DNA from 2 places in the Allobosea sp. GW823-FHT01F03 genome. Region 2 is predicted to be linked to the other one. Evidence: predicted binding sites of a transcription regulator. Region 2 holds the regulator's gene; the other holds the start of a gene.
What was found. Region 2 encodes HrcA, which represses chaperone genes, less so after heat shock. Its sites were predicted from a motif close to GTTAGCACTCNCNNNNNGNGAGTGCTAAC; they were not measured.
Positions count from the first base shown of each region.

Region 1: the regulator HrcA is predicted to act here: its motif matches at 9,335-9,363, upstream of groES (co-chaperone GroES).

Region 1 covers NZ_CM179505.1:4,369,254-4,384,600, forward strand. Annotated here, with positions in the region: gene AC3RCC_RS20940 (DUF2076 domain-containing protein) at 1-89, shown strand, start outside; gene AC3RCC_RS20945 (lipid kinase) at 252-1,181, opposite strand; gene AC3RCC_RS20950 (LssY C-terminal domain-containing protein) at 1,339-2,151, opposite strand; gene AC3RCC_RS20955 (L,D-transpeptidase) at 2,308-3,120, opposite strand; gene AC3RCC_RS20960 (hypothetical protein) at 3,289-3,708, opposite strand; gene AC3RCC_RS20965 (T6SS effector amidase Tae4 family protein) at 3,705-4,136, opposite strand; gene AC3RCC_RS20970 (lipopolysaccharide biosynthesis protein) at 4,227-5,681, opposite strand; gene AC3RCC_RS20975 (sulfite exporter TauE/SafE family protein) at 5,876-6,640, shown strand; gene AC3RCC_RS20980 (GNAT family N-acetyltransferase) at 6,707-7,204, shown strand; gene AC3RCC_RS20985 (DMT family transporter) at 7,201-8,043, shown strand; gene AC3RCC_RS20990 (PaaI family thioesterase) at 8,080-8,565, opposite strand; gene AC3RCC_RS20995 (MarR family winged helix-turn-helix transcriptional regulator) at 8,663-9,118, opposite strand; gene groES (co-chaperone GroES) at 9,429-9,716, shown strand; gene groL (chaperonin GroEL) at 9,764-11,401, shown strand; gene AC3RCC_RS21010 (DoxX family protein) at 11,720-12,106, shown strand; gene AC3RCC_RS21015 (ABC transporter ATP-binding protein/permease) at 12,328-14,427, shown strand; gene AC3RCC_RS21020 (META domain-containing protein) at 14,792-15,265, opposite strand.
Region 2 covers NZ_CM179505.1:2,983-18,329, forward strand. Annotated here, with positions in the region: gene recF (DNA replication/repair protein RecF) at 1-936, shown strand, start outside; gene AC3RCC_RS00020 (LysE family translocator) at 1,073-1,687, shown strand; gene AC3RCC_RS00025 (ankyrin repeat domain-containing protein) at 1,708-2,316, opposite strand; gene hrcA (heat-inducible transcriptional repressor HrcA) at 2,364-3,446, opposite strand; gene rph (ribonuclease PH) at 3,588-4,304, shown strand; gene rdgB (RdgB/HAM1 family non-canonical purine NTP pyrophosphatase) at 4,451-5,098, shown strand; gene hemW (radical SAM family heme chaperone HemW) at 5,095-6,297, shown strand; gene AC3RCC_RS00050 (SMP-30/gluconolactonase/LRE family protein) at 6,468-7,694, shown strand; gene AC3RCC_RS00055 (nitroreductase family protein) at 7,868-8,533, opposite strand; gene polA (DNA polymerase I) at 8,615-11,647, shown strand; gene AC3RCC_RS00065 (oxidoreductase) at 11,709-13,760, opposite strand; gene AC3RCC_RS00070 (TetR/AcrR family transcriptional regulator) at 13,880-14,512, shown strand; gene AC3RCC_RS00075 (DUF883 C-terminal domain-containing protein) at 14,738-15,100, shown strand; gene AC3RCC_RS00080 (hypothetical protein) at 15,105-15,347, shown strand, end outside.

The DNA.
Region 1 (15,347 bases), 1.3 Mb from region 2:
ACAGCTACCAGGAGCCGAGCTACCAGAACGCCAGCAACGAGGGCTATGATGACGGCTCGAGCGGCTTCGGCGACGACGAGTGGGCCTGAACGGCCGCTTCGTAGTCCCTGGATGAAATCAGCAGACCCGCCCGGCAACGGGCGGGTCTTTTCGTTGAGCGAACGTGCCCGGGCGCCCGATGCGGCGTATTGGGAGAGCGGCGGAGAGACGCAGCCGACCGCGCCTCCCGCGGCCATTTCGCCTTTTCCCAGCTATCTGTGGAACATGGGCATGCGCATCGGCTCCGCGCGAAGATCGGCCTCGGGCGCAAAAATGGCGACGGCTCCGGGGTGAACCTTGAAATGGGCCGGCGTCGCCGTGACGATCTCGCCATCGGTGTTCACCGGCATCGGCCGCCTGGTCAGGATGTCGAATTCGACGCAGCGCGCGGTGCGCACTTCCTGCCAGGCTCCGTGCGTGCCCGATCTGAACGAGCGCAGCATCAGCGCCAGTTTCCAGAGGTTCCTGAGTTCGAGGCTGTAGAGATCGAGATGGCCGTCATCGATCTCTGCGTCGTCCCGGACGACGTTTCCGCCGCCATAGTGCCTGCCGTTGCCGATCGCGATCTGGAAGGTGTCGACCTCGGTCGTCCGGCCCTTCTCAGTGATCGTGGCATGGAAACGCGAGGCCTTCGTCAGCACCTTGGTAGCCGCCAGAGCATAGCCGAGACGCCCGAAGCGCTTCTTCAGCGTCGGATCGAGCCCTTGCGCGAGTTCGCTGCTCAGGCCGATGCTGGCGACGTTGAAGAAGGCGTGGCCATTGACCGTCCCCATGTCGATGCGGCGCGTCTGCCCGGCGGCGATCACCCGAGCCGCGGCGATCAGATCCATCGGGATCGCGAGGGTCCGGGCCAGGTCGTTCGCCGTCCCCATCGGCATGATGCCGAGCGGCAGGCCGCTTTCCATCACCGCCATCGCGCCGGACGAGATCGAGCCGTCCCCGCCGCAGATGACGATCAGGTCGGCGATGCTGCGCAGACGCACGATGTCGCGCGCGATCTCCGGCAGGGCCTCGAATGTCTCGATCGTGACGTCGATCCCGGCGAGCTCCAGTTGCCTGAAGGGACCGTCGAGGGATTCCTGCCCGCGCCGCGCCTTCGGATTGCGTAGAACCAAAGCGCGTTTGCGATCAGCCTGCTTCATCTGCACAGTTCTCGTGGCGGGACAGCCGGGCTCACTTGGGAGCGCGGGCACGCAAATTCAATCGCGCGGGTCGGCAGGCTGGGAACGCTGCTGCTTCAGATCTTGGAGCCGGACGCATGCCGGCGACAGAGATCAGCGTTCGATCCGCGAACCGGGATCACTTGGCGAGCGCATCGCCGACGCCGTGCCAGATCTGGTCCTTCAGCGCGATCAGCGGCGGCGCGGGAATGGTCGCGGGCGGTTCGGTGCGCCTCACGCCGTCGGCCACCAAAGTGGCGATGTGGATCTCGCCATCGGTGTAATAGGGATCGCCTTCGCCATTGCGGCCGAACAGGGTCGGCCCCACCCCGGAGATCTGGAAGAAGTTCCGGACCATGCCGGCCTTGCCGAGGTCCTGCATCAGCAGGTCTCGCTCGGCATCGATGTCGGGCGCGATGTGGTGCGTCACCTGGCCGGTATCGTGGCTGAAGCCGACGCCCCGGTCGAAGGTGACCGAGCCAAGCCAGACCGGGCGGCCATCAATCCCCTTTTCGAGGACCATCCAGAAACGCACATGGTGCCGGCGATCCGCGCTGGTGCCCTCGGGCTTTTCGAAGGCGAGCTGCTCCTTCTTGCCCTCATAGTAGAGCGGGCTGACCGGTGCATCGCGATAGGGCCGGTCGAGCACCACGCTGCCGACGATCTCGATGCTGGTCCGCAAGGTGATCGGGTCGGCCGGATACCAGCCTGCGGCATGCATGGCGCGCAGAGCGTCGTCCTTGCTGCCGACGAAGCCGACATTGAGCGCATCACCCGGAATGCCGCTCGCGGTGCGCGTCACCATGGGCATGGCGGCGAGACCGGGTTCGCGCTCGTAATGTCGCCACAGGAGCGGCAATAGCAGATAGGCCAGCAGCAGGTAGCCGGCGAGCGCACCCGCCAGGACGATCCACCAGCGTCGCCTGCGCGTGATCTGTCCCATTTCCGGCATCGGCTCGATGGCAATTGCGGCGTTACGCAGCCCCGCCGAGGGAACACGCTGCCTGCTCAGGCTAATCTCCGGCGAAGTGCGCCGTCTATTGTCTCTTGGTGCTCCCGTCCAAGCGTGCCCGCGATCAGCAGGCACGGCTTTCGAGAGAGGCCGGCCTCAGATCACCAGCACCTTGGCGCCGACACGGACCCGGCCATAGAGATCGACCACATCGTCATTGGTCATCCGGATACAGCCGGAGGAGACCGCCTGGCCGATGGTGTTCGGCTCGTTGGTGCCGTGGATCCGATAGAGCGAAGAGCCGAGATAGAGCGCGCGGGCGCCCATCGGGTTGTCCGGCCCGCCGTTCATGAAGCGCGGCAGGTCGGGACGGCGCTTCAGCATCTCGGCCGGCGGGGTCCAGCTCGGCCATTCCGCCTTGCGGCTGACCGTCTTCATGCCCGCCCAGGAGAAGCCGGGGCGGCCGACACCGATGCCATAGCGCAGAGCCCGGCCGCCGGGCTGGACCAGGAAAAGGAAGCGGCGCGGCGTGTCGATGATGATGGTGCCGGGCTTGTGCGGGCCGTCATAGGCGACTTCCTGCTTCTGGAAGCGCGGATCGACGACGCGCTCGATCGGCCGCTCGGCCGGCATGGGCTGGCCGAGGGCTGCACTGCGGCGCTCCCGGCGCGGCTCGAGCGGATCGCCATAGACGGGCACCGCCGGTTCATAGTCGGAAAGCCGGCGGGTCGGCTGCTGGCCATAGGCGCTACGGGGCGGACGGTTGTAGACCGCGCCGCCCCTGCCATAATCGGTGGGGTCGCGCCCGGTCATCATCATCTCGATGAAGCCGCCGCCATATTGGCCGCTGCTGCGGGGAGCCGCCACCGTCGGATCGGCCGGCCGCCAATAGGTCTGAGCCTGCGCCTGGCCGGCGCTATGGACCAACCCTCCGAGCAAGGCGAGGGAAACGAGACGGATCGGACGCATGACGCAACTCTCTCGACACAATCTGCGAGGGAGCCTGGACAAGGCCTTGCAACGAATGATGAATCGTTGACTCCAACAGGCCGGAACGGCGTTGAAAGCAGGCAGTTCCGCGTATTAACCTTAGCATTCGGCAAGGGAACGCGGTGAATCAATCCTTGCTTCGGCGCATCAGAAAAGCCCGATGAACATCTTCTCGTCCCAGCGGAACGGCGGACAGGCGGCGACCTTCTCCAGCCCCGGCGACAGCGCCACGGCCTCCCCGTCGAACGCCACCCCGCGAATGGTCGTGAGGCAGCCGCCTCGGGCCGGGTCGGGCGTCGAATGCTCGATCAGGGCGAGACGGCGGCTCCCCATCAGATGATAGCGGACCGCGCCGCCGGGCTCCCTGTGAAAGGCGCAAGGGAAGGGAATGCCGACCGCGAGTTCCTCGCGGCCATTCTTGCCGGCCCAGGTCAAAACGCAGCGATCCCCCCTTGCTGCGAGTTCGGCGCTCTCGGCCGGGGGCATGACGGGCAGCGCCCCCGCGGCCTGGGCCAGGGCTCCACCGGTCAGCAACGAGAAAGCCAGGACGAGACCCGCAGTGTTCATTTCAGTTCCCAGAACCAGATCTGCTTCGCCTTGTTCTGCGGGTCGCTGTAGGACTTGGTGAAACCGGTATGCCAGAGATCGATATGGTCGCCGACCTGCCGCGTCTCTCCGGCCCGCACGAAGCAATCCTTGAAGAAAATGATCCCCTTCTTCTCCGCCAGGAGCAGTTTGGCCTTTGCCGGGTCATTGTAGACCTTCGGCGGACCGATCTTCCGGTACAGCCAGTTCGCCAGCGACTCGGCGCCCCGTGCATGCCCGTGCGAGCATTTCGGCTCGGAATAGGAGCCCTTGCTCACGGTGAGCGTCTTCTCCGCGTTCAGCGTCAGGCTCATTCTGATGGCGCATTCGTTGGCGAGCCCGTCAGAACAATGCCTGACCTCGGGATCCGGATAGCTCGCCCAGAGGTTGAGAAAGCTCGGCTTGGCCATCGGCAGCCTCCCCCAAACCGCGGCAGGATCGCGGGGACGGCCGTGTTCGTCAACTCGTGCGTTCAGACACTGGAGTCCGGGGAAAACTCGTCACGGCCCGTCGGTCCCGACGGCCGCGCTGCGGCGCATCTTGCGCGTGAGGAACCAGAGCTTCAGCAATGTGCGGCAGCGGGCGATGTCGAAGGCCAGCACCAGCCCGCAATAGACCAGTGCGCCGATCGTCCCTTGCAGGAGAAGCTCGAATACCGGAGGGAACCGGCCGGACAGCGGCGCGACACAGGCCGCCATCGCGGCAACCGCGACGAGGATCAGCCCGATATCGCGTCCTGAAGGCCAGACCGGCAGCGCCCGCAATGCCGCCCAGCCGGTAATGGCGAGTACCACGACGAAGCCGGCCGTCTGGCCGAGCGCGAAACGCTCCGGTCCGAGCAGCTCCCCTGCCCCGAAGACGAGGACGAGATTGACCGCCAGCCCGAAGCCGGCCGCGAGCGTCGCCATGCCGGTGCGCTTGCCGAGCAGGAAGACCGGATAGAGCCCGGCGACGAAGATCGTCAACGCCAGGAAACCCGGCAGCAGCTGCACCATATAGGCCGAGAAATGGCCGTGGAAATTCGCGGGGACGAGCAGCTTCTCGAAGGCCGGCAGCACCAGGAACAGCCCGAGCGCGACCGGCAGCGCCACCATCAGCACAATGACCAGATTGGCGGCGATACGCTTCTGCGCGGCGCGCCGGCCCTTGGTCTCGTCGAGGCGCAGGACCTCGCGCAGCAGGACGATCTCCAGCGTCGCACCCAGCGTGCCGAACAGGCGCAAGCCCATATCGGCGGCGAGCGAGAAATAGCCGGCTTCGGCAAAGCCATGGGCGTCGGCGAGCAGCGTGCGATTGATCAGCGGGATCAGCGAGTAGATCGCGTTCGCCCCGACCAGCGGCAGCGCATAGACGGCGAAGTTCCAGGCGAGGTCACGCCGCGCCGCCGACCAGGCGAGTGGCCGGTCGGCGAGCTGCCGGCGCACCGCCAGCAGCGCCGCCATGACGCTGATCACGCCACCGAACATCACGACGGTGGCGTCGCGCATCCACCAGGCACCGCCGACCATCAGCAGCAGCGCCAGCACGTTCTTGACGATGATCAGCCGGGCATAGGCGGCATCGAGGAAGCGGGCGCGCGCGATCGCACCGTGATAGTCGAACAGTCCGGCGCAGATGCCGCCTGCGACCGAGGCCGCGACCAGCATCGCCGGGAGCTTGAAATCGATGCCGACGACAAAGGCCGCGATCAGCAGGCCGGCCAGCGCGATCGTCATTCCGGCGGCGAGAACGTCGAGCGTCGCGCGGATCTCGGGCTGCGTCTCGCGGGTCTTCAGGGAATAGAAGCGGACGGCCGAAAGCCGGATCCAGTCGAGCAGCGCCGTGTTGAGCAGCACGATCAGCGCCGCGCCGATGGCGTAGCGTCCGAACTCGGCCGGCCCGAGGAAATAGGCGATCAGCAGGCCGAGAGCGAAGTTCAGCCCGGAATTGATCACGAAGGGCAGAAGGACGGTCATGGCGCCATTGCGAAGGGCTGAGTCGACTCAACATCGGGTGCGCAGCGGCGCGCCCTTCCCGCCTAGAGCATGTTCCGTCAAAGTGGAAACCCCTTTTGCGGCCGGCACAGGCTCAAGACATTGATTTGACGTGCTTTCCGACGCGAAATTGAATCCGCGGGCCACGCCGGCCGCAATGAGGACGACGAAGCCCGATGCCGAGCGACCCGCTGTTCTACCTCGTCGGCTGGGTGACGACGCTACTGATCGCGATCGGCAAGGGGGCCTTCGGCGGCGGGCTCGCCATTCTCGGCGTGCCGCTGCTCGCCCTCGTCATCGAGCCGCTGCAGGGCGCGATCATCGTAGCCTTGCTGGTCGCCGGGATGGATTTGTTCGCGTTCCGCGCCTTCGGCGTCGCAACCTGGTCCAAGCCCGACCTCGCCTGGCTCGTACCCGGGCTCGCCCTCGGAATCGGCATCGGCTACGCCGTCTTCCTGATGGTCGACGCCCGGATCGTCACCCTGGTCATCGGCCTGACCACGCTGAGCTTCACCGCGCACTGGTTTCTGCGCGGACGCCTCGCGCCTCCCGGAAGCCTGCCGGTCTCCCCGGTGCTGGCCCTCGCCGCCAGCACCACCTCCGGCTTCACCACCTTCGTCGCCCATGCCGGCGGGCCGCCGGTGGCAATGTACCTGCTGGCGCGCGGCCTCTCGAAGACCAGCTTCGTCGGCACCACCATCGCGCTCTTCATGCTCGGCAACCTGCTCAAGCTGCCGCCCTACCTTTCGCTGGCGCTGAAGCAGCCCGGGCTGCTCTGGGCGGCGCTCGCCCTCGCACCGGCGGCACCTCTCGGCGTCTGGCTCGGGCGCTGGCTGCATGATCGGCTCGACCAGAAAAGGCTGTTCTTCGCCTGCTATCTGCTGCTCGCCGCCGCGGCGCTGAAGCTGACGGCAGACGCCGCCCTGGCGCTGCTGCGATAGGAGCATGGCAGGCGAGCGAGAGCACCATCTTTGCAGCCGACCCGATTGGCCCTAAGCGCTTGGAGCATGAGCCTTCCGCCGCTTCGCGACGCCATCGACGCCGATTCCGAACGCCTCGCCGCGCTGGTCGCCGCGAGCTTCGCCGAATATCCCGGTTGCCTGTTCCACTGGCCGGAATTTCCGGAGCTGCGCCATCCCGCCCGCCATTTCGCCGGCAAGGGCGGGCGGCTCTGGGTCGCCGAGGGGAGTGACGGCCGCATCGTCGGCTCGATCGGCGTCGCCCCCGTGCCGGAGCAAAACGCGGCCGAGCTGACCAAGGTCTATGTCGATCCGGATTATCGCGGCGCCGGCCTCGCGCAGGCGCTGTTCGCCCGCGCGCTCGCCTTCGCCAGGGACAGGGGCTGCGCCGAGATGATGCTCTGGTCCGATACCCGCTTCGCCCGCGGCCACCGCTTCTACGAGAAGCTCGGCTTCGTGCGCTGGCCCGGCGAGCGCTACCTCGCCGACATCTCGGCGACCTGGGAATACCATTTCCGCAAGCCGCTGGCCGACATCCAGCCATGACCCCCGGCACTGCGCTGCGCGCCATCCTCGGCATTGCCCTGCTGACGCTGATGGATGTGGTGATCAAGGCGCAGATGCAGCAGCACCCGTTCATCGTGGCGCTGTTCATGCGTTTCGCCATGGGCGGAATCTGCGCGCTCACCGTCGTCGCGTTGCTGCGTCCGCCCGCTCCGACGCGGGCGAGCGTGATCGGCAACAGCCTGCGCGTCCCGGTCGTGGTCCTGACCGCCGGGAGCTTCTTCTACTCGATCGCGACGCTGCCCCTGGCGGAAGCGCTGACGCTGTCCTTCCTGGCGCCGGTCTTCGTCGCGCTGCTCGGCGCGCTGATCCTCAAGGAGCGGCTGGATGCGCGCATCCTGCAGGCGCTGGGCTTCGGCCTCGCCGGCATGCTGGTGATGGTCTGGCCGCGCCTGCAGGGTGGCATCACCGGGGCGGAGCTCGGCGTCGCCGCAGCGCTGTTCTCGGCCGTGTCCTACGCCTTCAACCTGATCCTGCTGCGCCGGATCGCGCTGAAGGAGCATCCGGCGATCATCGTGCTGTTCCAGAACGCCGGGCCGGCGCTCTGCCTCGTCATCCCGGCCGCGTTCCATTTCGTGCCGATGAGCGGTGGGGATCTGGCGGCCTATCTCCTCGCCGGGGCGCTCGGCGTCGGCGGCCATCTCCTGCTCACCTCGGCCTTCGCCCGGGCACCGGCATCGCGGCTGGCGCCGATCGAGTACACGGCGCTGGTCTGGGCGAGCCTGCTCGGCTGGCTCGTTTTCGCGGAGGTGCCGCCGCTCACGACCTATGCCGGTGCGCTGCTCATCGTCGCCGGCGCCTTCGCTATCAGCAGGCGCTAGATCGCCGCGCCCGACCGGACGCGGTCAGGCGACGGCTCAGCCGCCGGCGGCGCCCTGCGCAGCGAAAATCAGGCAGGTCTCGGTGCCATGGGCCAGCAGTTTTCCGCGCGCGTCGAGCAGCCGTCCTTCGGTGGTCGCGATCGTGCCGCCGCGATGGATCAACCGGCCCTCACAGCGGACCTCGCCACTCTCCGGCATCACCGGGCGGACATAGTTGAGCTTCATCTCGAGCGTGGTGTAGCCCTCGCCGACCTTCAGCGTCGAATGGGCGGCGCAGGCCATGGCGGAATCGAGGATCGTCGCGGTCCAGCCGCCATGGATCGTCCCGAGCGGGTTGAAGAAGCGCGGCGAGGGCTTTCCGACGAAGACCACCCTGCCCTCATCGACCTCGGCGAGCTCGAAATCCATGGCGTCGGCGAACGGCGCCCCCGGATGCCTGCCCTCCATCATGCCGCGCAGGAAACAGGCGCCATCCTCCGCGAGCAGGACATCACGACTGACGACACCGACGGTGCGGGACATGGGCAAGGCCTCGATCAATTTCGTGTAGATACACGTTATGAAGGAAGGCGCAGCCCGGTCAAGCGCTGCCGCGAGCGCGCGTGGCCTTCCCTCCGGCTCAGGTCGCCTGGCGGGCGGCGCGGCGGACGGCCTTCAGCGCATCGCGGGTCTCGACCCAGCGCTCGTGCCCGAGCCCGCCCTCGATGCGGTCCTGCGCCGCGCGCCAATACGGGATCGCCGCCTCGATCGCCGTACGCCCCTTGTCGGTGACCGCATAGACCAGCGCCCGCCCCTTGCGATCGACAGGCTCGATCAGCTGCTCGGCCGCCAGCAATTGCAGATTGCGGGTGAGCGAGGTCCGCTCCAGCGCAAAGCGATCGGCAAGCTCGGTAACCGAACGCCAGGCACCGGTCGAGAGCGCCGAGAGCAGCACGAACTGAGTGATCTTCAACCCGCTCGGCCGCATCGCCTCGTCATAGGCACGCGTGACCGCGCGAGCCGTCATGCGGATATGCAGCACGACGCAGGAGCGTGCGATCTCGTCGAGGCGCGGGTCGGGCTTGGGCGTGGTCATTGCGGCAGGATAGTTCATTGCGCGGAAAAGTGGGAACCGGATTTTGGTAGGCGCGGCAACTCTAAACTCATAGAAACGATCAGGTTTTCCCTGCCTGGCCTGCCGCTCCGACATGCGGCACGAGCGCGCGAGCCGGCAGGCATGAGCGGCGCATTCACCTTTTGCGCGGAGGCTTCCTTGACTCGGGAAAGGGGCGCGCCTATCTCCGCCCTGCCCGTTAGCACTCACGTTAGGAGACTGCTAACAGGCACCCCCACGGGCCAGCCCAGCGTGCGCCCGCCCAGATTTTGATCGAGAGGAAGACAGAACCATGAAGTTCCGTCCGCTGCATGACCGCGTTGTGGTCCGTCGCCTTGATAGCGAAGAGAAGACCAAGGGCGGCATCATCATCCCCGACACCGCCAAGGAAAAGCCCCAGGAGGGCGAGATCGTCGCCGTCGGCCCGGGCGCTCGTGACGAGGCCGGCAAGCTCGTTGCCCTCGATGTCAAGAAGGGCGATCGCGTCCTCTTCGGCAAGTGGAGCGGCACCGAGGTCAAGATCGACGGCCAGGACCTTCTGATCATGAAGGAATCCGACATCATGGGTATCGTCGGCTGATCAGCCTGAAGACCGCCCTTCCGTAAAGTTCAATCAGGAGTAGTCTCATGGCTGCCAAGGAAGTCAAATTCTCCACGGATGCCCGCGACCGCATGCTGCGCGGCGTTGAAATCCTCGCCAACGCCGTCAAGGTGACGCTCGGCCCGAAGGGCCGCAACGTCGTGATCGACAAGTCGTTCGGCGCTCCGCGCATCACCAAGGACGGCGTCACCGTCGCCAAGGAAGTCGAGCTCGCCGACAAGTTCGAGAACATGGGCGCCCAGATGGTGCGCGAAGTGGCCTCGAAGCAGAACGACGCCGCCGGTGACGGCACCACCACCGCGACCGTTCTGGCCGCCGCCATCGTCCGCGAGGGCACCAAGGCGGTTGCCGCCGGCATGAACCCGATGGACCTGAAGCGCGGCATCGACCTCGCCGTCGACGCCATCGTCTCGGACCTGAAGAAGAACTCGAAGAAGGTCACCTCGAACGCGGAAGTCGCGCAGGTCGGCACGATCTCGGCGAACGGCGACGAGTCGGTCGGCAAGATGATCTCGACCGCCATGCAGAAGGTCGGCAACGAGGGTGTCATCACCGTCGAGGAAGCCAAGACCGCCGAGACCGAGCTCGACGTCGTCGAGGGCATGCAGTTCGACCGTGGCTATCTCTCGCCCTACTTCATCACCAATGCCGAGAAGATGGTCGCCGAGCTCGAGGACCCCTACATCCTCGTGTTCGAGAAGAAGCTGTCGTCGCTCCAGGCGATGCTGCCGATCCTCGAGGCCGTCGTGCAGACCGGCAAGCCGCTCCTGATCATCGCCGAGGACGTGGAAGGTGAGGCTCTCGCCACCCTCGTCGTCAACAAGCTCCGTGGCGGCCTGAAGGTCGCGGCCGTCAAGGCTCCGGGCTTCGGCGACCGCCGCAAGGCCATGCTCGAGGACATCTCGATCCTGACCGCCGGCCAGATGATCTCGGAAGACCTCGGCATCAAGCTCGAGACCGTGACGCTCAACATGCTCGGCCGCGCCAAGAAGGTGCGCATCGAGAAGGAGAACACCACGATCATCGACGGCGCCGGCAAGAAGAAGGACATCGAGGCCCGCGTCTCGCAGATCAAGGCCCAGATCGAGGAGACCTCCTCGGACTACGACCGCGAGAAGCTCCAGGAGCGTCTGGCCAAGCTCGCCGGCGGCGTCGCGGTGATCCGCGTCGGCGGCGCGACCGAGGTCGAGGTCAAGGAGAAGAAGGACCGCGTCGACGACGCCCTGAACGCGACCCGCGCGGCCGTGGAAGAGGGCATCCTGCCGGGCGGCGGCGTCGCCCTGCTGCGTGCGCTCGCTTCGGTCAAGTCGCTCAAGACCCAGAACGACGACCAGAAGACCGGCGTCGAGATCGTCCGCAAGGCGATCACCGCTCCGGCCAAGCAGATCGTCGACAACGCTGGCGATGACGGCGCGGTCGTGGTCGGCAAGCTGCTGGAGTCGAAGGACTACGCCTACGGCTACAATGCCCAGACCGGCGAGTTCGGCGACATGGTCAAGGCCGGCATCATCGACCCGACCAAGGTCGTGCGCACGGCGATCCAGGACGCGGCTTCGATCGCCGGCCTGCTGATCACCACCGAGGCGATGATCGCCGAGCTTCCGAAGAAGGAAGCCCCGATGCCCCCGATGGGCGGCGGCGGCATGGGCGGCATGGACTTCTGAGGAAGTCCATACGCCCGAAGGCCTTGAGTGCCGAAACCGGGCAAGCCCGGTTTCGGTGGCGGCATGGACTTCTGAGGAAGTCCGAGCCCTCAAGCTCGATAATGACGGAAGGCCCGGCGCAAGCCGGGCCTTTTTCGTCTTCGGCTCCCCGTCATTCCGGCGCTCTGCTGCGCTGCGGCCGGAATGACGGCGCTCGGTCAGCATCCTTCGCCTTGCACCAGCGCAAGATCGACCGGACTTGCGTAGACTTTGGTTGTAGGTCTTAGTCGGCATAGGTGCGGCATCCTGCCGCGCCCCGATCCCTGCCGAGGCCAAGCCATGCTGAACAACCCAGCACTTTCAGACGCCGCCAAGCTCGTCGGCCGCATCCTGCTCGCCCTGATGTTCGTCCTGGGCGGCTGGTCCAAGATCTCCGGCTACGCCGGGACGCAAGCATACATGGCTTCGGCGGGTGTCCCCGGCATATTGCTGCCGCTGGTGATCATCGTCGAGCTGATCGGCGGGTTGATGATCGTCATCGGGTTCAAGACGCGGCTGGTGGCGCTCGCGCTTTTCGGCTTCACCATCGCCGCTTCGGTGCTCTTCCACATGAACTGGGCCGCGCCGATGCAACAATTGCTGTTCATGAAGAACCTCGGCATCGCCGGCGGCTTCCTCCTGCTCGTCGCGGCCGGCGCCGGCGCCTATTCGGTCGACAGGGACTGAGCCGGAGGCCGCCCGGCTGAGCCGGGCGCGCGAGGCCCTCGCGCCCGCGACGCTGCTTGCGCCCGCATCACCACCGCCGGCCCGAAGGCACGGAGCCGGATCACGATCCCGGAAAAATCCGGGCTCGGCCTTGAGTCCGGCCTTTTTTGTCGGCACGGCTGCTCTACAACAGCCATTCAGACTGGCGCGTCGTCGCGCCGATTCCCGACAAGGACCCATTCATGCGCTTGTTGAGTTTCGCTGTCGCCGGCCTCGCCCTGATCGCGCTGATCGTCGGACAGCAAAGCGGCAGCCCCGGCATGCTCGGAATGGGCGTGGTCGGCGTATTGCTGACCGCAGCGACCTGGCGCTCGGCCGGAATCAGCTATTTCCTCAAGATCTTCTCCGGCATCTTCGGCACCGAATATGTGATCTTCGGCGCCGGCGCGGTGCTCGCCCAGATCGGCTGGTGGCCGCAGGCCTGGGCCGCCGCGGCCCCGCCGACGAGCCTGGGCACCACCGTCGCGGTGTTCGGCATCCTGATCTACGCGATCTCCTTCGTGCCGGTGGTGCGGCGCATCGCCGACCTCGCCTCGCCCTATTTCCTGGCGCAGGACCCGAGCAGCATGAATTTGGGGCCGCTCGGCCGCTATCCGATGAAGCTCGGCCATTTCGCCGTGGCTGCGGTCGTCTTCCTGATCGTGCTCAACCAGGCGCAGGTCGGCATCTCACTGCGGATCAACTTCTTCTATCGCGACTTCTACAACGCACTGCAGGAGAAGAACGCGCCGGTCTTCTGGGACCAGCTCATCAACGTCTTCGGCGTCTGGGCCGCGATTTCGGTGATCAGCGTGCTGATCGAGACCGTGGCCAATTCGGTGCTGCTGATCCGCTGGCGCGAATGGATGGCGGCCGAATACAACCGGCGCTGGCTGCAGAACGGCAATCACTACCGCATCTCGCTCGCCGGTACCGCCGACAACCCGGACCAGCGCATCTCGGAAGACACCCGCTCCTTCCTCAACCAGACCTACGCCTTCTCGCTGACCCTGATCACCCAGGTCTCCACGCTGGTCTCGTTCTCGATCATCCTGTGGTCGATCCCGGTCGCGATCACGGTGCCGGGCACGGACATCGTCATCCCCGGCTTCATCTTCTGGGCGACGCTGATCTATGCGGCGGTCGCGACCTGGATCACCCATCTGATCGGCAAGCCGCTGATCGGACTCGAATTCGAGCAGGAGCGGCGCGAGGCGAATTTCCGCTTCTCTCTCGCCCGCCTGCGCGAATATTCCGAGCAGATCGCGCTGATGCGCGGCGAGACCGCCGAGCGCCGCCATCTCGGCGAGACCTTCGGCGGCATCGTCACCAATTTCTACAACCTGCTCTGGCGCCGGCTTAAGCTGACGACCTTCACCCTGTCCTACAACCAGGCTAACGTCGTCATCCCCTTCCTGCTGCTGGCGCCGTATTACTTCGCCGGCGCGATCGCCTTCGGCGTGCTGACCCAGGTCTCGTCGGCCTTCGGCCGGGTCGAGACGGCGATGTCCTTCTTCATCAACAGCTATCAGTCGATCGCCTCCTATCTCGCCTCGATCAACCGCCTCACCACCTTCGAGACCGCGATCGCGCAGGCCGAGGCCCAGGCGGCCGGCGCCGCCGGCGCCAATATCGAGATCGACGAGCAGCCGGGCCCCGATGCCCGGGTCAGGGACCTGACCCTGAACCTGCCGAACGGCTCGCCAATCGTGACGGTCCCCGAGCTCACGCTGCCTTCCGGCCGCTCGACGCTGGTGATCGGCCCCTCCGGATCCGGCAAGTCGACGCTGTTCCGGGCGCTCTCGGGCATCTGGCCGTTCGGCAAGGGCCAGGTCGAGACTCCCGCCAACACCCGCATGCTGCTCCTGCCGCAGCGGCCCTATCTGCCGCAGGGCACGCTGCGCGCCGTGATCGCCTATCCGGCCGAGCCGGATGCCTTCAGCGATGCCGAACTGCGCGCCGCGATGGAGAAGGTGAAACTCGGCCATCTCACCGAGCGCCTCGACGAGATCGACCTCTGGAGCCAGCGCCTCTCGGGCGGCGAGCAGCAGCGCCTGGCGGTGGCACGCGCGCTGCTCGCCAAGCCGGACTGGCTCTTCCTCGACGAGGCCACGGCCTCGCTCGACGAGAAGCTCGAAGGCGAGATCTACGCGATGATCCGGCGCGAACTGCCGCAGACCAGCGTGGTCTCGATCGGCCATCGCTCGACCTTGCGCGAGATGCACGAGGAGCTGATCGCGATGGAGCGCAACCCTGACGGCACGCACAGCCCGCGCGTCAGAGCGATGGAGCCGGCTGCCTAACCGATATTCCCGCTTTCACCGTCATTCCGGCCGGACCCGAGGGCTCCGGCCGGAACGATGTTTCGATCGGCGCGAGACTGCTCCGCGTACTCCTGGCCAGGACGTCGAATCCGTCCGTCCAACCAGCCCGGTACTTCCGAACAAAATCGCCGCGCTTCCGATCGGAAGCGCGGCGATCCGGAAACTGTCGATTTCAGGCGGAAGCGAAGCGGCTTTCCGCGAGCAGGCCGAACGACCTATAGCATCGGACCGAAAAGTGGACTCCGATTTTCGGAAAATTCCGATGCGATAACAATGAGATAGATCACCGTGACCGCGTCCGAGCCGACGCGCAGCGCTCTAGCCGCCGAAAGACCAGCGCGCCTCAGATACCGCGATCGAAGCGGATTTCGCCGGATGCGGTCTTCAGGACGAGCCGCCCCTCGACCAGGTCCCATTGCCGGGCGCCGCGCAGCGCCAGCAGGAAGCTGCGCTCGAAATCCATCACCGCCTTGTCGCAGGCGCGCTTGGTCACCGCGACCGGCCCGACGGCAAAGCCCTGCTGGCGCAACGGATAGGCCGAGGCCGAATAGGTGTTGCAGCCGGAGAAGCCGGTGCCGCGCAGATTGGCGTCGACCTTCAGCGTGATCCGCCGGTCGTTGAGCGGCTTGCCGTTGAACTGGACCGCCGTCCAGGACGCATCGAGCGGGAAGTTCTTCTCCTGCTTGGGCGGCGGCGCCGGCTGTCCTTGGTCCGGAATCTGCGAGGGGCGCTGACGGCCCTGCGCGAGGGCGTCACCGGCCAGAGCCGGCAACAGGGAAAAGGCGATGGCGGCCGCAAGGCCGAGGCGCGACTGCATGCTCAACTGGTCCAAACCCCGGATTGGAAATAGCGCGACGGGCAAAGGTTAGTTCCAAATGTCACCACTGCACCGAGAAAGC
Region 2 (15,347 bases):
CCGGGCGATGGCGGCTTTGCGGTCTCCATCGCGCTCGCCGATGACGGCGCAAGGCTCGGCATCGGTCTGGCGCCGCCCGATGGCGAGGGCCGGCGCGCCCGGCTTGCACGGATCGACGGTGCCGCGGTCGGCTCGGCCACGGCCTTCAGCGAATATCTGCGCCTGGTCTGGCTGACGCCCGATCTCGACGGGCTGTTCCGCGGCTCGGCCGGGGAGCGCCGGCGCTTCCTCGACCGGCTGGTGCTCGCGGTCGACCCCTCCCATGGCACGCGCTCCAACGCGCTCGAAAAGGCGCTGCGCGCGCGCAACCGCATCCTCGAGGAGAGCCCCTCCGAACGGCGCTGGCTCGACTCGGTCGAGCGCGAGATCGCCGAGCTCGGCGTCGCGGTCGCCGCCGCCCGGGCCGAGACCGTGGCGCGGCTGTCGGCCATCATCGCGCAGAACCGCGACGAGAGCTCGCCCTTCCCGCATGCGCAGATCGCGCTGGAAGGCGAGATCGACGCATTGGTCGCAAGCCTGCCGGCGCTCGACGCCGAGGACCGCTATCGCGAATTGCTGGCGCAGATGCGCCCGCGCGACAAGGCGGCGGGGCGGACGCTGGCCGGGCCGCAGGCCTCGGACCTGCTCGTGCGCCATGCGCGGAAGGACATCCCGGCCAGCCAGGGCTCGACCGGCGAGCAGAAGGCGCTGCTGATCGGCCTCGTCCTGGCGCATGCCCGGCTGGTCGCGAGCATGAGCGATCTGCCGCCTTTGGTGCTGCTCGACGAGATCGCCGCCCATCTCGATCCGCGCCGGCGCGCCGCGCTCTATGCCGGGCTCGGCGAACTCGGCTGCCAGGTCTGGATGACCGGCGCCGACCCCGCGCTGTTCGGCGACCTGCCGCCGCAGGCGCAGCGCTTCCTGGTCACGCCGGGCAACGTCACCGCCCTGCCCTGACCGGCCGGCCGGTCGAGCGCGACGTCTCCACCAGCCCCGGCTTTCGCGGCGTTGATCCCGGCCATCACGCATGACGATGGGACAGCGACGCCGGCCGCTGCTAGGTTCCCCGGCAGGAGTACAGGGAACCGAACGCATGGACATCGCCGGATTCATGGTCTTCGCCGGGGTCTATTTCCTGGCGGTCGCCTCGCCGGGGCCGGGCATCGCGGCGCTGGTCGCGCGCTCGCTCTCGACCGGTTTTCGCCGCGCCGTGCCCTTCGTGCTCGGCATCGCCGCCGGCGATCTGGTCTGGCTGACCTTCTCGGCGCTCGGCCTGTCGCTGCTGATGCAGAGCTTCCACGGCGTCTTCGTCGCCATCAAATATGCCGGCTGCGCCTATCTGATCTATCTCGCCTGGAAGCTCTGGACCACGCCGGTCGAGAGCAACAAGGCGCCCGAGGCGATTCCGGGCGAGGGCTGGCGCCTGTTCTTCGGCGGCATCGCGCTGACGCTCGGCAATCCCAAGGTGATGGTGTTCTTCGTCTCGATCCTGCCGCTGGTCGTTGATCTCAGCGCGATCACGCCGCTGCTCTTCGTCGAGATCGCAGTGCTGACCATGGTGATCATCAACACCACGCTGCTCGGCTACGCCTATGCGGCCGACCGGGCCCGGCGGCTGGTTTCCAGCCCACAGACGATGCGTCGGATCAACCGGTTCACCGGCGGCGTCATGGCCGGCGCAGCGACCGTGATCGCGACGCGCGGCTGAGCGGGGCGCTGCGGCCCGCGTCAGCGCCCGCCGGCCGCCGTAATCAGCTTCGCGACCTCGCTCTGGCCGCGCTTGCGAGCATGGGCGAGCGGGCTGACGCCGTCCTTGTCGGCGAGATTGGGATTGGCGCCGGCATCGAGCACGAGCTTGGCCACCTGCTGGTGCCGCGGCCCGCCATCGCCGAGGATCACGATCTCCAGCAGGCAGGTCCAGCCGAGATTGTTGACGTGGTTCACGTCGATGCCGCTGGTCAGGAGCAGCTTCACCGTCTCGACATGGGCGCGCTCGCAGGCCGGGATCAGCGCGTCGCCGCCATAGCGGTTGCGCAGCGAGAGATCGGGCTTCAGCGGCAGCATGGCCGCGACGATCTCGCTCCGCCCGCTGGCCCCTGCGAGCAGCCAGGGCGTATCCTGGTTGGCGGCCTGGGCATTGAGGCTGGCGCCGGCCGCGAGCAGGGCCTTGGCGACCGCGACATGATTGCCGGCGACGGCCCGCAGCAACGGGGTCTGTCCCTGCCCGTCACGCTGTTCGAGATCGATGCCGGCCGCGATCAGCCGGCTGACCTCGGCAAGATTGCCGGAAGACACGGCGGCGAGCAGGTCCGCGGTTGCCGCACCGGCGCTCGTCATCAGCATCGCTCCCGCCAGAATACCGGCCCAAAGCCGCCCGGTCCGCCTCATCGTCCACCTTCGAGCAACCGCCCGACCACCCGCGCGGTATAGTCGACCATCGGCACGATCCGGGCATAGTTGAGGCGCGTCGGCCCGATGATGCCGACCACGCCGACGATGCGCTGCTCGCCATCGCGGAAAGGCGCGGCGACGATCGAGGAGCCCGACATCGAGAACAGCTTGTTCTCCGAGCCGATGAAGATGCGCACCCCGTCGCCGGCCTCGGCCCTGGTCAGGAGGTCGATCAGCTCGGTCTGGGTTTCGAGATCGGCGAAGAGCAGGCGGATGCGCTCGAGATCCTCCTGCGCCTTGAGATCCTCGAGCAGATTGGCCTGGCCGCGCACGATCAGATGCCGGTCGCCGGAGGGACCGGAGGAGGTCGCGATGCCGCTTTCGACGAGACGCGCCGTCAGCCCGTCGAGCTCTCGCTCCATCTGGGCGCGGCTGTCGTCGATCTCGCGGCGGATCTCGGCCAGCGTCTTGCCGGCGATGCGGGCATTGAGGAAATTGCCGGCCTCGACCAGCGCCGAGGCCGGCAGGCCGGGCGGCAGCGCGAGCAAACGATTCTCGACCGTGCCGTCATCGGCGACCAGCACGACGAGAGCGCGATTGGCGTCGAGCCGGACGAATTCGATATGCCTCAGCCTTGCATTGGCCTTGGTGGTGACGACGACGCCGGCCCCACGCGAAAGCCCGGAGAGCAGGGCCGAGGCTTCGGTGAGCGCACCGTCGAGGGTGCGCCCGCTGGCCGCCGCCCGCATCTGCGCCTCGATCCGGGTCCGCTCCTCCGAAGTGAGATTGCCGACCTCCATCATCGCATCGACGAAGAAGCGCAGGCCTCGCTCGGTCGGCAGACGCCCGGCCGAGGTGTGGGGGGCGTAGATCAGCCCGGCCATTTCGAGATCGGTCATGACATTGCGCACGGTCGCCGGCGACAGCGTCATCGGAAGGAGGCGCGCGATGTTGCGCGAGCCGACCGGCTCGCCGGTGGCAAGGTAGCCATCGACGATATGGCGGAAGATCTCGCGCGAGCGCTGGTCGATCTCGACCAGACCGCCAGGCGATTCCGGGCGGGTATAGGCGCTCATCTGGCGGCAAGGAGCCTGTTGCACATGGCCCATTGTCCCTTTCCCGGCGCGGCGGATCAAGCGGCATATGACAGCCCTTGCCTTGCCGCCCTCCCTTGAAACGCCTACAAGCCGCCGATCCCTAAAAGCAGGACGATGATCATGAGACCCTCCAAGCGTGCCGCCGACGAGATGCGTAAGGTCACGCTCGAACGTGGCGTGGTCCGCTATGCCGAGGGCTCCTGCATGGTGAGCTTCGGCGAGACCAGAGTGCTCTGCGCCGCGACCGTCGAGGAAAAGGGGCCGCCCTGGCTGCGCGGCACCGGCAAGGGCTGGGTCACCGCCGAATATTCGATGCTGCCGCGCGCCACGCATGAGCGCACCCGCCGCGAGGTCACCTCGGGCAAGCCGTCGGGCCGGACCCAGGAAATCCAGCGTCTGGTCGGGCGCAGCTTGCGCGCCGTGGTCGACCTGACCGCGATCGGCGAGCGCCAGATCGTCGTCGACTGCGACGTGCTGCAGGCGGATGGCGGCACCCGCACCGCCTCGATCACCGGCGCCTGGGTCGCGCTGCACGACGCGCTTAAATGGATGGAAGGGCGGGGCATGCTCAAGGGCACCAACCCGCTGAAGGACCATGTCGCGGCGGTGTCCTGCGGCATCGTCGCCGGCAATCCCGTCATCGATCTCGATTATGTCGAGGATTCCGGCGCCCAGACCGACGCGAATTTCGTGATCACCGGCGCGGGCGGCCTCGTCGAGGTCCAGGGCACGGCCGAGGGCGCGCCCTTCTCCGAGGACGAGCTGATGGCGCTGCTCCGCCTCGCCAAGGGCGGCGTCGGCCAACTCGTCACGCTGCAAAAGGCGGCGGTAGCCTGACGCCAAGTTGATTTATCCCGGGAACCACGACGTCATCCCGGACGCAGCGAAGCTCCGGGATCCATCCTAGGTTTCCGAGCTTTACGATGGATCCCGGGTCAAACCCGGGATGACGACGTGTTTCCGAGCCAGGAAAGGCAGGGACCTTGACCACCAACCGCCCCCTCTCCGGCAAGGTCGTGATCGCGACCCATAACCAGGGCAAATTGCGCGAGATGCGCGAATTGCTGGCGCCCTATGGCGTCGCGCTGGTCTCGGCCGGCGAGCTCAGCCTGCCGGAGCCGGAAGAAGACGGCCATATGTTCGCGGAGAACGCCGCGATCAAGGCGGTGGCGGCGGCGAACGCCTCCGGCCTGCCGGCGCTGGCCGATGATTCCGGCATCTGCATCGACGCGCTCGACGGCGCGCCCGGCCTGTTCTCGGCCAACTGGGCCGGGCCCGGCAAGGATTTCGCTCCGGCGCTGGCGCGCGTCCAGGCCGAACTCGCCAAGCGCGGCGCGACGACGCCGGAACAGCGCAAGGCGCATTTCGTCTCGGCGCTGGTGATCGCCTGGCCGGACGGGCATCAGGAGCTGTTCGAGGGCCGGGTCTTCGGCACGGTGGTCGACGCCCCGCGCGGCGCCTCCGGCTTCGGCTACGACCCGATCTTCCAGCCCGCCGGCCATGCCAAGACCTTCGGCGAGATGACGGCGGAAGAGAAGCACGGCATTCCCGCCGATGGCTCGCCCGGCCTGTCGCATCGCGCCCGCGCCTTCCATGTTCTGGCCGCCGCCTGCCTGAGGAAGCCCGCTTGACGGGCAAGGCCGCCTTGGCGGGGCGGCAAGCCGTGCCGGCGCATCCGACCGCGCATGCCGGCTTCGCCGTCTATGTGCATTGGCCGTTCTGCCTGGCCAAATGCCCCTATTGCGACTTCAACAGCCATGTCCGGCACCAGCCGCCGGACCAGGCCCGCTATATCGCGGCCTTCCGGCGCGAGATCGCCCATCGCGCGGCGCTCGCGCCCGGACGCACCGTCTCCTCGATCTTCTTCGGCGGCGGCACGCCCTCGCTGATGGAGGGCGCCACCGTCGGCGCCATCCTCGATGCGATCGGCGAGCACTGGGCCGTCGATCCCCATTGCGAGGTCTCGCTCGAGGCCAATCCGACCAGCGTCGAGGCCGGCCGCTTCCGCGATTTCCGGGCGGCCGGGGTGAACCGCGTCTCGCTCGGCGTGCAGGCGCTGAACGATGCCGACCTCAAATCGCTCGGCCGGATGCACTCGGCGCAGGAAGCGCTCGATGCGGTCGCGATCGCCCGGAAATATTTCGAGCGCTACTCCTTCGACCTGATCTATGCCCGCTCGCCCCAGCAGACGCCGGCGCTCTGGCGGGCCGAGCTCGAGCTCGCGATCAGCCATGCGGCCGAGCATCTCTCGCTCTACCAGCTGACGATCGAGGCCGGCACGGCTTTCGACCAGCTCTACCGGGCCGGCAAGCTCGCCCTGCCCGATCCCGATGCGGGCGCCGAGCTCTACGAGATCACGCAGGAGATCACGGCAAGGCACGGCCTGCCGGTCTACGAGATCTCGAACCATGCCCGCCCCGGCGCCGAATGCCGGCACAATCTGGTCTATTGGCGCTATGGCGAATATGCCGGCATCGGCCCCGGAGCCCATGGCCGGCTGGTGACGGCTGACGGCCGGATGGCGCAATCGACCGAGAAGCATCCGGAGACCTGGCTGCAACGGGTCGAGGCGGATGGCGACGCGCTGATCGAGAACGAGCAGCTCACCGCCGAGGCACAGGGCGACGAGTACCTGTTGATGGGCCTGCGATTGGTCGACGGCATCGACCTTGCGGTGTTCGAGGCGCTGTCGGGCCGGAAGCTCAATTCGAACCGGATCGGCAGCCTGATCGGCGAAGGCTTCCTGATGCGCAAGCCCGGCGGGCGGCTCGCCGCGACGCCCGAAGGCGCGCTCCTGCTCGACGCGCTGGTCGCCGATCTCGCCGCCTGAGCGGCAAGATCTGGCGGAATCCTGAGCATTCAACCGATTTAGCCGGAAGGGAAGCCCCGGCCGACCGGGAACAGCCATGACGCAGGGTCAGACCCGCGCCACGCCACCGCCGCAATCGGCGCTCCCGATACTTCCCGCAAGGACGGAACAGTCCAGCCAGGGAGGTCATGATGCATCGGCAGATCATCGAGGACGAGAATGGCCCGGCGCTTTCCCGCCGGAGGCTCCTGCAGGTCGCGGGCGCCGGTGCGCTCGCGGCAAGCGCCGCACCGGCATTCGCTCAGACGCCGGCGAGTCCAGTCGGCCCGCCGAGCACCGTGACCACGCCGCCGCGCGACTTCAGCCGGAACGGTGCGCCGACGACCTATTTCTGGGATCCCGACATCATCGCCGTCGACCCCGCCTTCAACGGCCTCGCCCAGCCCAATGCCCCGATCCAGCGACTCTGGACCGGCGCGCTCTGGAGCGAGGGCCCGGCCTGGAACGCGCAGGGGCGCTATCTCGTCTGGAGCGACATCCCCAACAACCGGCAACTGCGCTGGCTCGAGGATGACGGCCGGGTCAGCGTCTTCCGCACCCCGTCCGGCAACAGCAACGGCAACAGCTTCGACTATCAGGGCCGGCAGCTTTCCTGCGAGCACCTCAACCGCCGCGTCGTGCGCTACGAGCTCGACGGCTCGGTGACGATCCTCGCCGACAAGTTCGACGGCAAGCGGCTGAACTCGCCCAACGACATCGTCCAGCATCCCGACGGCAGCTACTGGTTCACCGATCCGCCCTATGGCGGCCAGCTCTACGAGGGCGCGCCCGATGCGGCGGGCGGGCCGAGCAACGCCAATGGCAAGATCAATCCGCGCCTCGGCCAACCGCCCGAGATCGGCTTCTTCAAGCGCGAACTGCCGACGAACTGCTACCGGATAGACCCGAGCGGCCGCGTCGACCTCGTGGTCAACGAAAGCCAGGTGCCGGACCCGAACGGGCTCTGCTTCTCGCCCGACCACAAGAAGCTCTACATCGCCTCGACCGGCAAGGGACCGGGCGATACCGGGCCGGGCGGCAAGGGCGACATCCATGTCTTCGATGTCGGCCCCGACAACAAGCTCTCCAACCAGAAGCTGTTCTCGGACTGCATGGTCGACGGCGTGAAATGCGGGCCGGACGGGCTGCGCTGCGATGTCGAGGGCAATCTCTGGACCTCGTCCAATGCCGGACGGGCCGTCGGCTATAGCGGCGTGCTCTGCTTCAACCCCAGCGGCAAGCTGATCGGCCGCATCCGCCTGCCGGAGATCTGCGGCAATATCTGCTTCGGCGGGCCGAAGCGGAACCGGCTGTTCATGGCGGCGAGCCAGTCGCTCTACGCGCTCTATCTCGGCACGCAGGGCGCGGCGCCGGCCTGAGGCTGAAGGATCTTCGACCGGCTGCGTCTCTGAGGCGTCATTCCGGCCGCAGCGCAGCGGAGCGCCGGAATCCATCGAAGGGCGCCTAACCTTACGATGGATTCCGGATCGGCGCGGCTTCGCCGCTTGTCCGGAATGACGGGTTGCGGCCGCTCGTCCACCCTCGTCCCCCCTCACAGGAAGCTGGCGATCTCCTCCAGCGGCTTCTTGCCGATGGCCGGGACGAGGCAGCCCTCGGCGGGATAGCCGACGACGAGGAGGATCACCGCCTTTTCATTGTCGGGACGGCCGCAGAGCTCGTTGAGGAAGTTCATCGGCGCCGGCGTGTGGGTGAGCGTCGCGAGCCCGGCCTGATGCAGCGAGGCGATCAGGAAGCCGGCGGCGATGCCGACCGATTCCGGCACGTAATAATGCTTCACCTTGCGGCCTTGCGCGTCATAGCCCCAGCGCTGGGCGAAGATCGCGATCAGCCAGGGCGCGGTCTCGAGAAAGGGCTTGTGCTCGTCGGTGCCGAGATGGCTGAGCGCATCGAGCCATTCCTCGCCGGCGCGGCCGGCATAGAAGGCGCGCTCCTCCTCCTCGGCGCCCTCGCGGATTTTCTTCTTCAGTTCGGGATCGGAAATGCAGACGAAGCTCCAGGGCTGCTGGTTCGCGCCGGAAGGGGCGGTGCCGGCGGTCGAGACCGCAGCCTCGATCACCGCGCGCGGCACCGGCCGGTCGGCATAGTCGCGCACCGTGCGGCGCTTGCGCATCGTCGCCAGGAAGGCGTCGGCGCGCGCCTGCATCTCGTCCTCGGGACAGCCCTCGAAAGCGAGCGGCATGGTGGCGTAGGCGTTCATCGGTTTCCTCCTGACAGCTTCTTGCGCGTGAGCCTGCTTGCACAATAGACCATCCCGGCCCATCGCCCTATGGTCCCGCGCATGACGAACCCAGCCCCCTCGCTGAAGCCTGGCGACCACCTCTTCCTGGTCGACGGCTCGAACTTCATCTTCCGCGCCTATTTCCAGTCGATCAATCAGGACCGGAAATACAATGCCCGCTCGGACGGGCTGCCCTCCGGCGCGGTCAGGCTGTTCGCGACGAAGCTTTTCCAGTTCGTGCGCGAGGGCGTGCTCGGCGTCAGGCCGACCCATCTCGCCATTATCTTCGACAAGAGCGAGAACTCGTTCCGCAAGCAGATCTACCCGGCCTATAAGGGCAACCGCTCCGACCCGCCGCCGGATCTGATCCCGCAATTCCCGCTGATGCGCGAGGCGGTGCGGGCCTTCGGGCTGATCCCGGTCGAGCAGGATGTCTACGAGGCCGACGACCTGATCGCGACCTATGCGAAGCAGGCGCGCGAGGCCGGCGCCGACGTGCTGATCGTCTCGGCCGACAAGGACCTGATGCAGCTCGTGCGGCCGGGCGTCGCCATGTACGATCCGGCCTCCGGAGACGCCAAGAAGGGCGCGGGCTTCCGGGCCGAGCGGCGGATCGGCGAGCCCGAGGTGGTCGAGTATTTCGGCGTCACGCCGGACAAGGTCACCGATGTCCAGGCGCTCGCCGGCGACGCCACCGACAATGTGCCCGGCGCGCCCGGGATCGGCATCAAGACCGCCGCACAGCTGATCGGCGAATATGGCGATCTCGAAACCCTGCTGGCCCGGGCCGGCGAGATCAAGCAGCCCAAGCGACGCGAGACCCTGACCAATCCCGAGATCGTCGAGAAGGTCCGCATCTCGCACAAGCTGGTCACGCTCGTCGACGATGTCGCGGTCGAGACGCCGCTTTGCGACCTGACGCTGGCCCAGCCGGAACCCGCCAAGCTCATCGCCTTCCTCAAGGCGATGGAGTTCACCACCATCACCAAGCGCGTCGCCGAGGCCTATGAGGCCGATGTCGGCGCCGTCGAGGCCGACCCCGAGCTCGCGCCCGGCGGTTCGCGCGCAGCCGAGCTGCTGGGGCGCTATGCCGGGGCCGATGCGAGCGCGCCTCCGCCAGCCGGCACCTCCGCTGCAGCATCCGCTCCGGCAGCAGCCGCGGCGGCGAGCGCGCAGCCTGGCGGCGATGGCTGGATGAAGCCCGCCGATCTCGCCGCCGCCCGCAAGGACGAGGCGATCCAGCTCAAGGTCGACCGCTCGGCCTATGAATGCGTGCGCACCCTTGCCGATCTGTCGCGCTGGATCGGCCTCGCCTATGAGGCCGGGCTGGTCGCGCTCGACACCGAGACCAATTCGCTCGACGCCATGCAGGCCGATCTCGTCGGCTTCTCGCTGGCCGTCGCGCCGGGCAAGGCCTGCTATGTGCCGCTGCAGCATCGCGGTGGCGCCGATCTGTTCGGCGGCGGCATGGTCGAAGGTCAGATCCCGCTCGCCGAGGCGATCGAGGCGCTGAAGCCGCTGCTCGCCGATCCCGGCGTGCTGAAGATCGGCCAGAACCTGAAATACGACCTGCTCGTGCTCGCCCGCCACGGCCTTGCCGTCGCGCCGATCGAGGACACGATGCTGATCTCCTATGCGCTCGATGCCGGCCGCAACAATCACGGCATGGACCGGCTTTCCGAGCTGCATCTCGGCCACAAGACCATCCCCTATGCGGAGGTTGCCGGCACCGGCAAGGCGCAAATCACCTTCGACAAGGTCGATATCGAGAAGGCGACAGCCTATGCCGCCGAGGACGCCGACATCACGCTGCGGCTCTGGCGCACGCTGAAGCCGCGCCTCGCCGCCGAGGGCAGGACGTCCGTCTACGAGGTTCTGGAACGGCCGCTTGTCCACGTCCTGGCCCAGATGGAGCAACGCGGCATCGCCATCGACCGGCAGATCCTGTCGCGGCTATCGGGCGAGTTTGCGCAATCTTTGGCGCGGCTCGAGGACGAGATCCACACGCTCGCCGGCGAGAAATTCACGATCGGCAGCCCCAAGCAGCTCGGCGATATCCTGTTCGGCAAGATGGGGCTGCCAGGCGCCCAGAAGACCGCAACCGGGCAATGGGCGACCGGCGCCGGCGTGCTCGAAGACCTCGCCGAGCAGGGCCATGAATTGCCGGCGAAGATTCTCGACTGGCGCCAGCTCGCCAAGCTGAAATCGACCTATACCGACTCGCTGCCGACCTATGTGAATCCGCAGACCCACCGGGTCCATACGTCCTACGCCTTGGCTGCGACCACCACCGGCCGGCTCTCCTCCTCCGAGCCGAACCTGCAGAACATTCCGATCCGCACCGAGGCCGGCCGCAAGATCCGGACAGCCTTCGTCGCCGAGAAGGGCAACAGGCTGATCTCGGCCGACTACAGCCAGATCGAGCTGCGCATCCTCGCCCATATCGCCGACATCCCGCAGCTCAGGCAGGCCTTCGCCGATGGCGTCGACATCCATGCGATGACGGCGTCGGAAATGTTCGGCGTGCCGGTCGAGGGCATGCCGAGCGAGGTCCGGCGCCGCGCCAAGGCGATCAATTTCGGCATCATCTACGGCATCTCGGCCTTCGGCCTCGCCAACCAGCTCGGCATCTCCCGCGAGGAGGCCAGCGCCTATATCCGCAAATATTTCGAGCGCTTCCCCGGCATCCGCGACTATATGGACCAGGCCAAGACCACGGTCCGAGCGAGCGGACAGGTCACCACCATCTTCGGCCGCGTCTGCCATTTCCCGGCGGTCGCCTCGAAGAACCCGTCGGAGCGCGCCTTCGTCGAGCGCCAGGCGATCAATGCGCCGATCCAGGGCTCGGCGGCCGACATCATCCGCCGGGCGATGATCCGCATGGACGATGCCCTCGCCGCGGCGAAGCTCGATGCCCGCATGCTGCTGCAGGTCCATGACGAACTCGTCTTCGAGGTGCCGGAGGCCCAGGTCGAGGCGGCGCTGCCGGTGATCCGCAAGGTCATGGTCGAGGCGCCGCAGCCGGCGGTGCAGCTCAAGGTGCCGCTGGTCGTCGATGCCAGGGCGGCGACGAACTGGGACGAGGCGCACTAGGCTTCCAACCCTATCGGGTTTCGAGCCTAGTGCGTAAAGTCATAAGCGCGGCGCCACGGGACTACCGGAAGGCGTCGGCGCTCTCGGTTTCCGCCAGCGCCCCCAGGCTCCTGGCGAACTGGTGTCCGCTGTAATTGGCTGCGGCGATCGTGCCGGGTGCCAGGCAATCGCCGATCCTTTCGACGCGGGTCAACCCGCTGTCCGGCCATTCCTCGCGCCGGGCCTGCAATGCCGTCCACAGATCGCTTTCGGGGAGGCGCGAGGTGACCGGCACCAGCACCTCGCAGGGGATGATCTCGGCGGCGCCCGAATAGACGCAGCGTATCGTCACGCTGTCGGCGCTGCGATCGGCGAGGGCGGAAAGCAGCCTGATCTTCACGCCCAGCTCCAGCAGTCGCCGATGGATCCGGGCCTGTTCGAGCGTGTTCACCGTCCAGGCCGCGACCAGCGGCGTCGGCGTGACATAGGTCGTGTCGATCCCTGCCGCAGCCAGCTGCTCGGCCAGGGCGCTGCCCATATAGTAGCGATCATCGTCATAGATCACCACGGGCCCCGGCCCGGCGGCGGCGCTTCCCTGGTCCAGGAGCAAATCGACCCCGACGATCTTGCCGTTCTTCAGGAATGGCAGCGGCACTCGGTGGAAGCGACCGGCACCATCCTCGCGCCATCGGGCGCCCACGGCGATCGCGACATGCGCGATGCCATAAGCGAGGATGTCGTCGGCCGTCAGCGGGCTCGAAAGATACATCTCGACATTGGATGCGGTCCGAAGCTGGCCAAGACGCCAATCCCGCACCCGGGCCCAGCTGGAAAGCCCGGGAAGCCGGCTCTCGCGCGACACGCGACCACCCCACTCGGTTCCGGCATCGGCGATGATCACCGAGGCACCACGCTGCGCCAAGGCGCGGGCGGCCTCGAGCCCGGCCGGCCCGCCGCCGACGACCAGAGCCGCCCCCGGACCTGCCAGTGCCGGAACCTTCTCTGGATGCCAGCCCTTGCGCCATTCCTCGCCGATCGTCGGGTTCTGGGTGCAGCGCATCGGCGCCACGATGTTGTCGCCTGCGACGCAGATATTGCAGCCGATGCATTCCCTGATGTCGTCGATCCGGCCCTCCTGGATCTTGCGGGGCAGGAACGGGTCGGCGATGGAAGGCCGGGCGGCTCCGATCAGGTCGAGATGGCCCTGCCGGATCACACGAACCATCGTATCGGGCGAGGTGTAGCGGCCGACCCCGACGACCGGCTTGGTCGTGACCTGCTTCACGAAGCGGGTGTAGTCCTCCTGATAGCCCTCCTGCGAGAAGCGGGCGGACTGGCTGTCATTGGACCAGTCGGACAGGTTCACGTCCCAGAGGTCCGGCTCCTCGGCGAGCGCCGCGACGATATCCCGCCCTTCGCCGTCGCGCTCGACGCCGGCCGAGCCCATCAGCTCGTCGACGGCAAAGCGGATCGCCAGTGCGCAGCAATCGCCGATCGCATCACGGGTATCGGCCAGCACCTCGCGGAACAGCCGCAGACGGTTCTCGAGCGACCCGCCGTATTCGTCGATGCGATGATTGTGACGCGACAGGAGGAAATGCATCAGCAGCGTCATGTCGTGGCCGGCATAGACGTAGACGATGTCGAAGCCCGCCTCGCGGGCCCGGATCGCGGCCTCGCGGTGCCAGCGCCTGAACTCGCGGATATCCGCCTTGTCCATGCCGCGCGCCTGGACGGGATCATCGATGTCGACGACGGCGTCGGACGGGGCGTAGGGGGCGATGCGCGAGAGCCGATTGGCGGTGTGCAGGCCATTATGTGCGAGCTGCACCGCCGCCAGGCTGCCGCGCTCATGGATGAGGTCCGTCATCTCCCTGAAGACGCCGACATCGGCGCCGTCCCAGATCCGGCCCTGATTGGACGGCGTCAGGTCGGAGGAAGGGTGGATCTCGGTTTCCTGCGTCGAGACCACGCCCCAGCCGCCCTCGGCCTTCATCGCGCGCATGTGAGCATCCGAGCGGGCGTAGCGGTGCCCCATGCCGGAGCAATGCGGGACCTGATAGAAGCGATTGCGGGTCGTGACAGGGCCGATCGTGACCGGCTCGAAAAGAATGTCGTAACGGGGGTCGCGCATGTAGTTTCGCCGATGTGATGGGGATGGCAGAGGCGATAGCCGGATGGCCGTCACTATGCGATCGTATAGTCACTATGCAAGTGCATAGTCTGGCATTGGCGTAGTTCGGACAAGGCGACGTGACGACTTCCTTCAGGCGAGCCCCCGATTTCGACAGGCGCACCGACCTGATCGAAGCCACGATGGACTGCATCGCCGAGCTCGGCATCCAGGGGACGAGCGTGCGCGCGGTCGCGACCAAAGCCGGCGTCAGCAACGGCCTCATCCGGCATCACTTCGCCTCGAAGGAGAACCTGATCGCGGAAGCCTATGGCCGGACCATCGCGATCATCACCGGCCCGCCGCTGGCGATCGCGGCCGGCGACGGCTCGCCCGGCGAGAAGCTGCGGCGCTTCATCATCGCCAGCATCAGCGGTCCGGTCGCGGAGCCCCGCATCCTCTCGCTCTGGGCGACCTTCATCAGCCAGGTGCACATCAACGACCGCTTCCGGGAGATCCATCGGACGCAATATGTCGCCTATCGCGCCGCATGCCGGAGCCTCATTCAAGGCGTAGTTGAGGAGAACCGGGTCCGCATTTCCGCGGATGAGCTTCACCATCTGAGCATCGCCCTGAACGCCATCATGGACGGGCTTTGGCTGGAAGGCTGCCTGAGCGCCGAGGCGATCGACGAGGCTCTCCAGATCGAGATCGGTCTCGGCGCGGTCGAACGCCTGCTGGGCGTCAAGCTCGGCCGGGACGTCCCGGCATAGCCTTACAAGGGCACGGACCCCGCGGGAAAGCCCGCCATGGAGCAACGCCGGGCTCGTGGCGCGCGATGCATTCGTGCGCTACCGTAAGGCCGATCGCGAGGGCACGCCGGCGCCCCCGCCGAGGACGCCAAGGTTCACGCCACAGGAACCGAGGCCGCGCTGGCGCGTTGAACGTCGGAGTTGTGCCACAGGCACGGCAGTACCCCGCAGCGAAGGAGCTATTTGATGGCCGCCACCACCACTTCCGCCAAGCGCCAGGCCGCCGCCTCGGTGCGGCGCGCCAAGGAGGACGTCGCCGAGGCGGCCGACGAGGTCGCCGGTCGCGCCAAGGCGAGCGGCCGCCGTCTGCGCGACGAGGCCGACGAGATCGAGCAGAGCCTGGCACGCGGCGCCGAGGATCTCGCGGCGACCGTCAGCAGCAAGCTCAAATCCGTCGGCGTCGACACCGACAAGATGGCCGATGTCGCGCGGGAGCAGGCGGGCGACCTGCAGGATCTCATCATCCGCGAGATCCAGGAGCGGCCATTGCGCGCGCTCGGCCTCGCCGCCGCGGTCGGCCTCTTCGTCGGCTTCCTGTCGGCGCGTTGAGGCCATGCTGGGGGGAATTCCGGCTCTGCTCGCCCGTGAGCTCGCCACGACCGTGCGCCGGAACGCGGCGGTCTTCGGCCTTTACCTCGTCGCCGCAGTGCTCGTCATCTGCGCCGCCGGCTATGGGCTGAATGCACTGCACACGGTTCTCAGCGAGCTCTATGGCAGCGTTGCGGCGAGCCTCTGGATCGCCGGCGGCCTGTTGCTTGCCGCCGTGGTCGCAGTCGCCATCGCAGCCTATGTCAAG